DNA from 3 places in the Halobacillus sp. Marseille-Q1614 genome. Region 2 is predicted to be linked to each of the others. Evidence: riboswitches for the same ligand, from Rfam matches in the RefSeq annotation. Region 2 holds a riboswitch; each other region holds the start of a gene.

Region 1 (3,280 bases), 810 kb from region 2:
TGTGATCGGGCCGGTCAGCATTCCTTTCACCGGTTTGTCTGTCAGCGACTGTGCATAGGAGATTTCTTTAACGGTCATCGGTTCGTTTAAAGCGACATCACCATAAATAATGGGAGGTTTCACGCAGCGGGATCCATAGGATTGGACCCAGCCATATCTGGTGAAAGCGAAGCCGTCAAGCTTTTCACCAAAGAACTCAACCATATCATTCCGTTCAAATTCCCCATGGATGAGAACATCAAGTCCTATTTCTTCCTGCCGCTCGATCCATTCTGCAATATTCGTTTCAATGAAAGCCCCATACTCGTTATCTGACCATTCGCCTCTTCGCCATTTGAGTCGTCCCTGGCGAATTTCCGTCGTCTGTGGAAGACTGCCGATCGTTGTCGTCGGCAATAAAGGAAGCTTGAAAAAATCCTGTTGAATCTTTTGACGAATGGAGAAGGGAGCATTGCGTTCAGGGTTTACTTCCTTCCAAAACTCCACTTCCTTTTGGACTCTTTGATTATTTCGGTCAGCTGAATTCCATAGTTTCTCGATACTCCTTGTCTGCTCTTGTATTTTGTTTTCAATGGTTTTTCTCCCTTTATTTAAACCATCTGTTAAAACAAGCGTTTCTTCTAGTTTTTGGTCAGCAAACGACAGCGTGTCTTTTAACAGGGGATCCAAGTCCTTTTCTGTAGAAACCGTCACAGGTACATGCAGCAGACTGCAGGAAGGCTGGATAATGAGCCGCTCTTTATCTATATCTTCAGTGATTGTTTCAAGCTGTGTAAAGGTTTGGTCTATATCTGCTTTCCAAATGTTACGACCATTAATAACCCCTGCTGCAAGAATTTTATCACTAGGGAAGCCATGCTTTTTCAAGGCGGCTAAATTGGCTCCGTCGTCATGGATAAAATCAAGACCGATGGCGTCTACTGGAAGGGAAACGACTTCTTCATAATCATCTACGGCTTCAAAATAAGTTTGAAGGATGATTTTTACGCTGTTCAGTTCCTGATTAATCGTATGATAGACGTCTTTAAATCGTGTAATATCCTCGTCTGTCAGAGTCGTATTCAGTATAGGTTCATCCATTTGAATCCACTTAGCACCAGCACTTTCAAGCTCTTTTATAACTTGTATGTAGAGGGGGACAAGTTTGTTCAGCAGCTTATTAAAATCTTCCGGTTTGAACCCTTTGGCTAATTTTAAAAATGTAATGGGTCCAAGAATTACCGGTTTTCCAATGATTCCAAGCTTTTGTTTCGCTTCTAGGAAGTAGGGAAGCAGGCGGTTCTTTGTCAGTGCCGGCTCCGTATCCCCATCAATTTCTGGAACAATATAGTGATAGTTAGTATCAAACCATTTTGTCATTTCTGAGGCGACAGCGTCTTTATTACCGCGTGCGATATCAAAGTACTTGTCCAGCGTATCTCTATCTTCTTGCTCCCCAAAGCGTTCAGGGATAAAGCCAAACATGATCGATGTATCAAGCACGTGATCATATAAGCTGAAATCACCAACAGGAATAAGATCAATTCCGATAGCTTTTTGCTTTTTAATATCATTCAGCCGAAGAGATTCCATTTCGGTTAATAATTCATCTTTAGATAAATTGCCTTTCCAATATTGTTCGAGTGTTTTCTTCCATTCCCGCTTTTCACCGATTCTAGGATAACCGATTGTTGAACTAATTGCCTTCGCCATTCTAATTCCTCCCGGGTTCATTTTTAGACCATAAAAAAATCCCTCTTGTCTACAAGAGAGATTGATATAAGCGCATGTTCGCAGTCCGTCTTAAGAAGACAGACTAGTCCTGCTGCGTTACACCTCCCTATTCCTCGTAGGTTGTAGTGTCTGATCTACAGGCAGGTCTCCTGACTTATGATCTTCACATCTCTGCGTCTTCCCAGCGTAAAGCTAGTGACATGTTTGCAGGATGCTCCCATTTACAGTGGCGGGACCGTGCCGGATTTTCACCGGGCTTCCCTTTTAAGTCGACTAACCATAGCCGACACCTAAGTGATCTACGATATGAAGTTATTGGACCGTGTATATAAAAAACCTCTCGAAGTGAGAGGTTTATACACGTACACCCCTCTTATTTTTCAAAGCCTTAGCTTTGCTGGAATTAGCACCTCAATCAACTTTTACAAGCTGATAGGTTGCCGGGTTTCATCGGGCCAGTCCCTCCACCTCTCTAAATAAGAGATTCTATTATTAAGATTACAAGAATACTAGCATGGGAAAATTTTGCTGTCAACATTAGTTTTCCTTGATGAAAGGGAATCCTCGTTAAGGAGTCTGTTGATCTGGTTCGTTCTGCTTATGAATCGATTGAAAGTGCTTGATCGCTACATTTTCAAAAACAGCCTGTCCACCTTCAGAAAACAGCGTAATCCCCTCATCTTCTAGGGGAGGGAAAATTCGTTGAGAATGGGCGACTTTTCCATCATCAATAAATACTTCAATACTCGTTTTATCTACTAGTATTTTTAAATGGACATTCTTTTTAATGCCATCAAATGGGGCTTGGCTCTCCACGTAATCTCCGCTATCATCCGGCTGATCTGTTGACCCGCGATTTACATAAGAGTAGCTGCCTTTTGCAGAAATTCCAACATTGACATTCCGGGTTAGATCGTCTGATTCTCGAAGGCGTAAACCTAAGTTCTCGAGCTCTGACCAGGATACATCGGCTTCAATCTGATAAGCTGTCCCTTTCGATTTCAATGTTTTTGCTCCATCGACCTCGATTTTTTCATAAAAATCCTTCGACTTCGTTAACTTGTCTAAGTTCTCGTTAGGCTGAGAGGTGAGGTGATACGTATTATCCTCACTTTTCTTTAATTCAATTTTACGGACGATAGAATCCAAGCCATTGAAACCTTCATTCATCGTTGGAGTATTATTGGCGTAATCCCAATTATTCATCCATGCTAACGCGTAACGATAGCTTAGCTTATCCTCACTCGTTCCATCGGCAAAGGTAACGCCGCCATACCAATCAAATCCATAGTCCAGCCACTTTGGATTTTCATTGTCGGCGATAAATTCCTGTCCATTATATTCACCGGTCCAGTAGGCATAGGTGTTAGGTTTACCAATCGATTTACCGTTGGCGCTTGCCCCTAGGACCCACTTCAAAGTACCGTCGTCTGCCCGCATCATATAAAGGTCAGGGCATTCGACCAATCCAATATCTTCGGTTTGAAATCCGCCGGTATAGTTCCAGTCTTTTAGATTCTCAGACTCGTAAAAGCCAATTTTTGTGCCTTCCGCCATCAGCAACACC
Region 2 (3,280 bases):
TCGACATAATAAGAGTAACTATTCATTCTGGGAGGTCAGTTGTATGAAACAGCCGGTCATTACAGTAATAGGAAGCCTTAACATGGATCTCCTGACGACGATTTCGAGGCTTCCTGATCAAGGCGAAACCAATTTCGGAGAATCTTTTTACATGAAGCCTGGCGGGAAAGGGGCCAATCAGGCTGTAGCAGCCGCACGTCTTGGCGCAAAGGTTTCTCTAATTGGAAAAGTCGGAAACGATTCAATAGGGGTAGAACTGATCCAGCATATGAAGCGTGAGAACGTTGATACGGGGCATATCGGAATTTCAAAAACAAAGGCAACGGGTGTCGCGAACATATTAATTAATGAAAGCGACAACCGCATTATGGTCGTATCCGGAGCGAACCAGGAAGTAACGCCAGATTATGCAGAGTCCTGTAAAGAAACGCTTCTGGCAAGTGATGTCGTCCTCAGCCAGCTGGAGGTTCCAGTGGAAACCGTTGAATGGGCAGCGGATTTTTGCCATAAAAACGAGATACCGTTTGTTTTGAACCCTGCTCCTGCTGTTCCTCTGTCCGCTTCCGTCTGGGAAAAGTGCAGTTACATTACCCCAAACGAGCTGGAAGCTGCGCTGTTATTTCAAGAGCCGTCGTTTAGCGATCAGCTGATTACAACATTAGGTCCGCTTGGGGCTAAATATAAGACACTGTTTATTCCGGGATATCCGGCTGAAGTAGTGGATACAACAGGCGCGGGCGATACGTTTAACGGGGCACTGGCTTTTTCGTTAGGTGTACGACTCTCGGTGGAGCAGGCGATCGCTTTTGCGAATGCGGCGGCTTCCTTTACAGTAGAGAAACTGGGGGCCCAGGCAGGCATGCCGACATATGAAAAAGTCGAGGAGCGCATGGGACTTAACGCCTAAACGTCTCATTTTCCTTTTATTTACCAAAAAAAATTGATACGATATCAACTACAATTTAATTTCTTATCAAGAGAGGTCGAGGGTATGGCCCGCAGACACCTCAGCAACCTGTGTTTTCTTAACGCAAGGTGCTAATTCCACCAAGCTGTCCAGGCTTGGAAGATAAGAAGAGCCACATGTTACATAAAGCCGTCTCTTCTTATTATAGAAGAGATTTTTTTATGGAAAATTATAAAGAGGAGAGGATACAAGTGATAAAAACAAATCAGGCTCCATTTAAAGCAGATCATGTCGGAAGCCTCCTTCGCCCGCAGCGGATTAAGGAAGCAAGACTGCAAAAGGAAAAAGGGAAAATTTCTGCCATAGAATTACGTAATATAGAAGATGAAGAAATTACTAAGCTTGTGGAAAAGCAGAAGAAAGCCGGACTTCGGTCCATCACAGACGGCGACTTGCGCCGGTCCTGGTGGCACTTTGACTTCCTCGAAGGATTGAAAGGAGTAGAAGGATTTAAACCAGAAGAAGGAATTCAGTTTAAAGGGGTGCAGACAAAAGCCCACTCTGTCCGAGTCTTGGATAAAGTAGACTTTGACCAGCATCCGATGCTTGATGATTATAAATTTCTTCATTCCATTGTCGGACCTGATCACGTGGCGAAGTTTACAATTCCAAGCCCAAACATGCTGTTCTTTAGAGGGGATATCAATCCTGAGATTTATCCGGATGAAGCCTCCCTGTTAAAAGATCTCACGCAGGCTTACCAAAAAGCGATTCAGGCTTTTTACGATGAAGGATGCCGCTATTTACAGCTGGACGATACCTCCTGGGCTGTCTTTTTCTCCGAAGAAGGCCGGCAGAAAATTAAAGAGCGCGGCCATGAGCCTGAACAGCTTCGCCGGCTTTTCATTCAGGCAATTAATCATTCCATCGCCGGCCGACCGGACGATATGGTCATCACGATGCATATTTGCCGCGGTAATTTCCGCTCGACTTATACCGCATCCGGAGGCTATGACACGATTGCAGAAACTCTGTTTAACGAACTTAATGTCGATGGGCTTTTCTTAGAGTACGATACAGAACGTTCAGGCGGGTTACAGCCTCTAAGACAGCTTAAGCGCAAAGATTTGAAAATCGTGCTCGGGTTTATTACTTCTAAGTTTCCTGAGCTCGAAGATAAGGAGAAAATAAAAGCAAGCTTGGAGGAAGCGGCTAAGCTGGTTCCAAAAGAGCAGCTATGTTTAAGTCCTCAATGTGGATTTGCATCTACAGAAGAAGGGAATATTATAACGGAAGAGGAGCAGTGGGCGAAGCTCCGTCACGTCGTTGAAATTGCCGAAGAAGTTTGGAATTAATTCGCTCAGGCAGCGGCAGCTTAGATAAAGTTGGATAGGAGTGAATGAGATGGATCCGTTTTTAAAGCGGGTGGAGCCTTACTTCAGTACAAATGACGAAACGGTTTTAAAAATCATCATGCGTGCTTTAAGCGACCATCCAGGGATTCCTGACCGTTTGACAGCCGAGAGCTTAAAAAGAAGCAGGCTGGAAGGTCAGTACCCTTATATATCTTCGTTAAATGGCGTCATTCTTGAAGAAGGTGCCATAGAAGAACTCATAAAGTGCCTACAAGATTTGCATCGAAAACATCTTTATCAGCCTCTGTTAGAAAAAATGGATGTGATGAGCCTCATTCAGCATAAAGAAGCCCTGCGTTTCTTTATAACAGAAGAGGCATGGAGCCATTACGAGAGAATTGCAAACTGTTCAGCGAAAGATGAACTTTACTCCATTTATTCAGAATTGATTCAAATGCTTGATAAGCGCTTTGACCAGAAAACGTTTCAGCTGGCTAAAACGACGGTCGATTATATAGTGAAAAAGGGGTGGCTCGACGGCGAGGAAGCAGTGGGCGAGTTAGAAGAATCCCTCAAAGCGGCATCTGATGGATTCCGTGCTATTCTAAATGCTTATATCCTCCGTCATTTCCCTGAAGACCGGTATGTGTATCCGCTGGTTAAGGCTTTAAAGGCGGGCGGAGCCCTTTTAAGTGAAGCCGCTGCAGAAACGCTTTGTGCCTATCAAACGAATGCAATCGTAGATGAAATCTATCCTCTTTGTAAGTCAGAGGATGAAATGCTGCCGCTGAGCATCCTGATAAAAACAAAAACTGAAGAAGCATTAGAAGCCCTTCGGCAGTTGTATTCGGAAACAAAAGATCTGGAGTATAGGGAAGCCATTGTTGAAGGAATGTGCCTCCATTTTTCCGAAGACTGCCTTCATGAAATCGAGGATTTTATAGAGCGGGGCCAGTTTACCGGATTAACCGATATGGATGATGTGACCTATGTTTATTATAAAGTCGTTGGCTTAGAC
Region 3 (3,280 bases), 2.8 Mb from region 2:
CAAGAAGGACATTTTCCAGTACGGCGCCAAAACGAATGGCGTTATAGATCTGAGGTTCTTTTTCCTCAGAAAGGTTGATACATTTCGCGTAACATCCGCCTTCAATGTTCGAAACGCCATAGTTGGACCATGCGTGTTCATCATCACCGATCAACCTTCTGTTAGGATCGGCAGAAAGAGTCGTTTTTCCTGTTCCTGATAAACCGAAGAATAATCCTACATCCCCTTCACTTCCGACATTGGCCGAACAGTGCATAGGAAGGACGTTCTTCTGCGGCAGGAGAAAGTTCATAACTGAGAAGATAGATTTTTTAATTTCTCCAGCATATTCGGTTCCCCCGATGAGGACGATCCGATGTTTAAAGGAAATCAAAATAAACGCTTCTGAATTCGTTCCATCCGTTTCGGGATTTGCTTTAAAGGTTGGAGCTGAAATAACAGAGAATTCCGCTTCATGTTCGTTGAGATCTTCGCTGTCCGGGCGGATAAACATTTGATGAGCAAACAGGTTATGCCAGGCGAACTCATTGATGACTTGGATAGGAAGTCTGTATCGTTCATCAGCACCGGCAAACCCTTTAAAGACGAACACTTCGTCTTTTCCTTTTAAATAGTCCAAAACCTTGTGGTATAAATTAACGAACACATCTTCATCAATCGGGCGATTGGTTTTCCCCCAATTCACATAATGAGAAGAATCGTCATCTTTTACGATAAACTTATCGTTAGGGGAACGACCCGTATAAGCACCCGTCGTAGCCTGAATTGCACCACTATTTGTCAGCGTTCCTTCTTTGCGAGATAGTATTTTTTCAACTAATAGAGGAACGGATAAATGGTGATGGACATTTGGTTGGGTTAGTAATTGGTTAAGCTCAGACATTTGATTAATCGTACTCATATGTGTCTACCCGCCTTTACTGTAAATATTTTAAATGGAGCCAATGGTCAACTTTGAAATAAAGTATAACACATTAGAATTAATAATCCATACTAATTTAAAAAATGCTTATTTTTTATTTTATTCATTACTGGGATATAATGTTATTGAGGGGATGTGAAATGATGAGCAAAGTGAAAATATTATTTGATGAAGATTGTTATCTGTGCCAGCAGACGAAAAGTATCCTTCAGCCGCTCGATTGGTTTCGGAAAATGGAGTGGCAGCCTCTTCAACAGTTTGCGGAAGAATATAAGATTTCTGCAAGCAGTGTAAGAACCCTTAAGAAAGAAATTCACGTCATCACCCATAAAAATGAAGTGAAGCGGGGATTTGCGGCATTACAGTACTTATTACTGCGAATGCCGACGCTGTTTACTCTCGGCCTCCTCATTAATATTCCTGGTGTTTCACTTATCGGCCATCCTCTCTATAAAGGGATCGCAAGAAACCGCTACAATATCTTCAAGAAACAGTGTATTAATGGGTCGTGCTCCATTTCATAAACCTGGAATATTAATTGACATGTATGCTCTATTTCGATACTATTAGTCCGAACGGATACTCTCTTATCCAGAGCTGGTGGAGGGACAGGCCCTATGAAACCCGGCAACCCGTCATTCACTTGGCATGGTGCTAACCTGAAGCAAAGTCATACGTGGCTTTGGACGATAAGAGCGAAAGGAAACAGCACCTTTCCTCGAGTGTAGGAAGGGTTTTTTCTTTTTAAAAGCACATATCGATACCCACAAAATTCTGTTTGTTAAGAATTTTTACGTTTATAAACTTCTAAAAGATACGGGTAAAGAGTTCCGTCGAATCTTTGTACTTAACAGAAGGAGGAGTTTACAGAATGCCTGCCAACCGCCGGTTATTCACATCAGAATCTGTCACAGAGGGTCACCCGGACAAAATCTGTGATCAGATTTCAGATTCAATATTAGATGAAATATTAAAAAACGATCCCAATGCACGGGTAGCTTGTGAAACTACCGTCACTACAGGGCTTGTTCTAGTATCAGGAGAAATCAGCACAAGTACTTATGTGGACATTCCAGCCATCGTCCGCCAGACGATTAAAGACATCGGCTACACGAGAGCCAAATATGGTTTCGATGCAGATACCTGTGCTGTATTAACGGCTATTGATGAGCAATCCCCTGATATTGCAGGAGGAGTTGACGTCTCATTAGAATCCAGGGAAGGCAAGATGAGCGATAAAGAACTCGAAGCCATCGGAGCCGGAGACCAAGGGTTAATGTTCGGTTTTGCCAATAATGAAACTGAAGAATTAATGCCTCTTCCAATTTCCCTCGCTCACAAGCTGGCCAAGCGCCTCTCAGATGTTCGCAATGATGGAACTCTGGATTACCTGCGTCCGGATGGAAAAACTCAGGTAACTATAGAATATGACGAAAATGACAAGCCCATTCGTGTAGATACAATTGTAATATCTACTCAGCACGCTGAAGAGGTCACACTGGAACAAATCCAGAAAGATCTTCATGAGCAAGTGATTGTTCCGGTTGTACCGTCTCAACTCATTGATGATAAGACGAAATACTTTATTAATCCAACAGGCCGTTTCGTAATTGGAGGTCCTCAAGGGGATGCAGGCTTAACCGGACGTAAGATCATTGTAGACACTTATGGAGGCTATGCCCGTCACGGCGGAGGCGCATTCAGCGGTAAGGACGCGACGAAAGTTGACCGTTCAGCTGCTTATGCGGCTCGTTATGTTGCTAAGAATATCGTAGCTGCCGGATTAGCTGATTCATGTGAAGTTCAGCTTGCCTATGCTATTGGAGTGGCACAGCCTGTTTCCATTTCTATTAATACAAATGGAACAGGTCAAGTAGAAGAAGAGAAGCTGGTAGAAGTTGTACGTGAACTGTTCGATCTTCGTCCAGCCGGCATTATTAAAATGCTTGATCTTCGCCGTCCGATCTACCGCCAAACTGCTGCTTACGGCCATTTCGGACGTACAGATGTAGAGTTCCCTTGGGAAAGAACAGATAAAGCGGAGCAGTTAAAAGATCGCTTAGGCCTTAACTAGAGTCCGCGAAAAGAAGAAAAGCCGTTACCCGAATAAAGGGTAACGGCTTTTTATTTAGCTCTGAAGTTTTTTATAAGCTTGTCCTTTTTCTACATAAGATTTCCTGATTCGGTCCAGCTCTTTGTAATCTTCTGCTGTTAACTCTCTTACAACTTTGGCGGGCCGGCCTAACGCAAGGGTGCGCGGAGGGATCTTTTTACCAGGAGGTACAAGGCTTCCCGCTCCGATAAACGCCTGTTCTCCAATTTCAGCTCCGTCTAGTATTAAAGAACCCATTCCAATAA

What was found. Region 2 has a riboswitch for S-adenosylmethionine ahead of HUS26_RS17215 (5-methyltetrahydropteroyltriglutamate--homocysteine S-methyltransferase). Riboswitches for the same ligand answer to the same signal wherever they lie in the genome.
Region 1: it holds a riboswitch for S-adenosylmethionine, as region 2 does, so the genes downstream of both, metE (5-methyltetrahydropteroyltriglutamate--homocysteine S-methyltransferase) here and HUS26_RS17215 (5-methyltetrahydropteroyltriglutamate--homocysteine S-methyltransferase) in region 2, are expected to answer to the same signal.
Region 3: it holds a riboswitch for S-adenosylmethionine, as region 2 does, so the genes downstream of both, metK (methionine adenosyltransferase) here and HUS26_RS17215 (5-methyltetrahydropteroyltriglutamate--homocysteine S-methyltransferase) in region 2, are expected to answer to the same signal.

The regions. Positions count from the first base shown of each region.
Region 1 covers NZ_CADDWH010000001.1:2,605,843-2,609,122, reverse strand. Annotated here, with positions in the region: gene metE (5-methyltetrahydropteroyltriglutamate--homocysteine S-methyltransferase) at 1-1,692, opposite strand, end outside; cobalamin riboswitch at 1,835-2,022, opposite strand; SAM riboswitch class I at 2,084-2,196, opposite strand; gene HUS26_RS13040 (glycoside hydrolase family 32 protein) at 2,281-3,280, opposite strand, start outside.
Region 2 covers NZ_CADDWH010000001.1:3,420,116-3,423,395, forward strand. Annotated here, with positions in the region: gene HUS26_RS17210 (ribokinase) at 44-907, shown strand; SAM riboswitch class I at 968-1,076, shown strand; gene HUS26_RS17215 (5-methyltetrahydropteroyltriglutamate--homocysteine S-methyltransferase) at 1,129-2,262, shown strand; gene HUS26_RS17220 (HEAT repeat domain-containing protein) at 2,312-3,280, shown strand, end outside.
Region 3 covers NZ_CADDWH010000001.1:653,713-656,992, forward strand. Annotated here, with positions in the region: gene pckA (phosphoenolpyruvate carboxykinase (ATP)) at 1-901, opposite strand, end outside; gene HUS26_RS03210 (thiol-disulfide oxidoreductase DCC family protein) at 1,066-1,446, shown strand; SAM riboswitch class I at 1,507-1,618, shown strand; gene metK (methionine adenosyltransferase) at 1,794-2,996, shown strand; gene HUS26_RS03220 (gamma carbonic anhydrase family protein) at 3,051-3,280, opposite strand, start outside.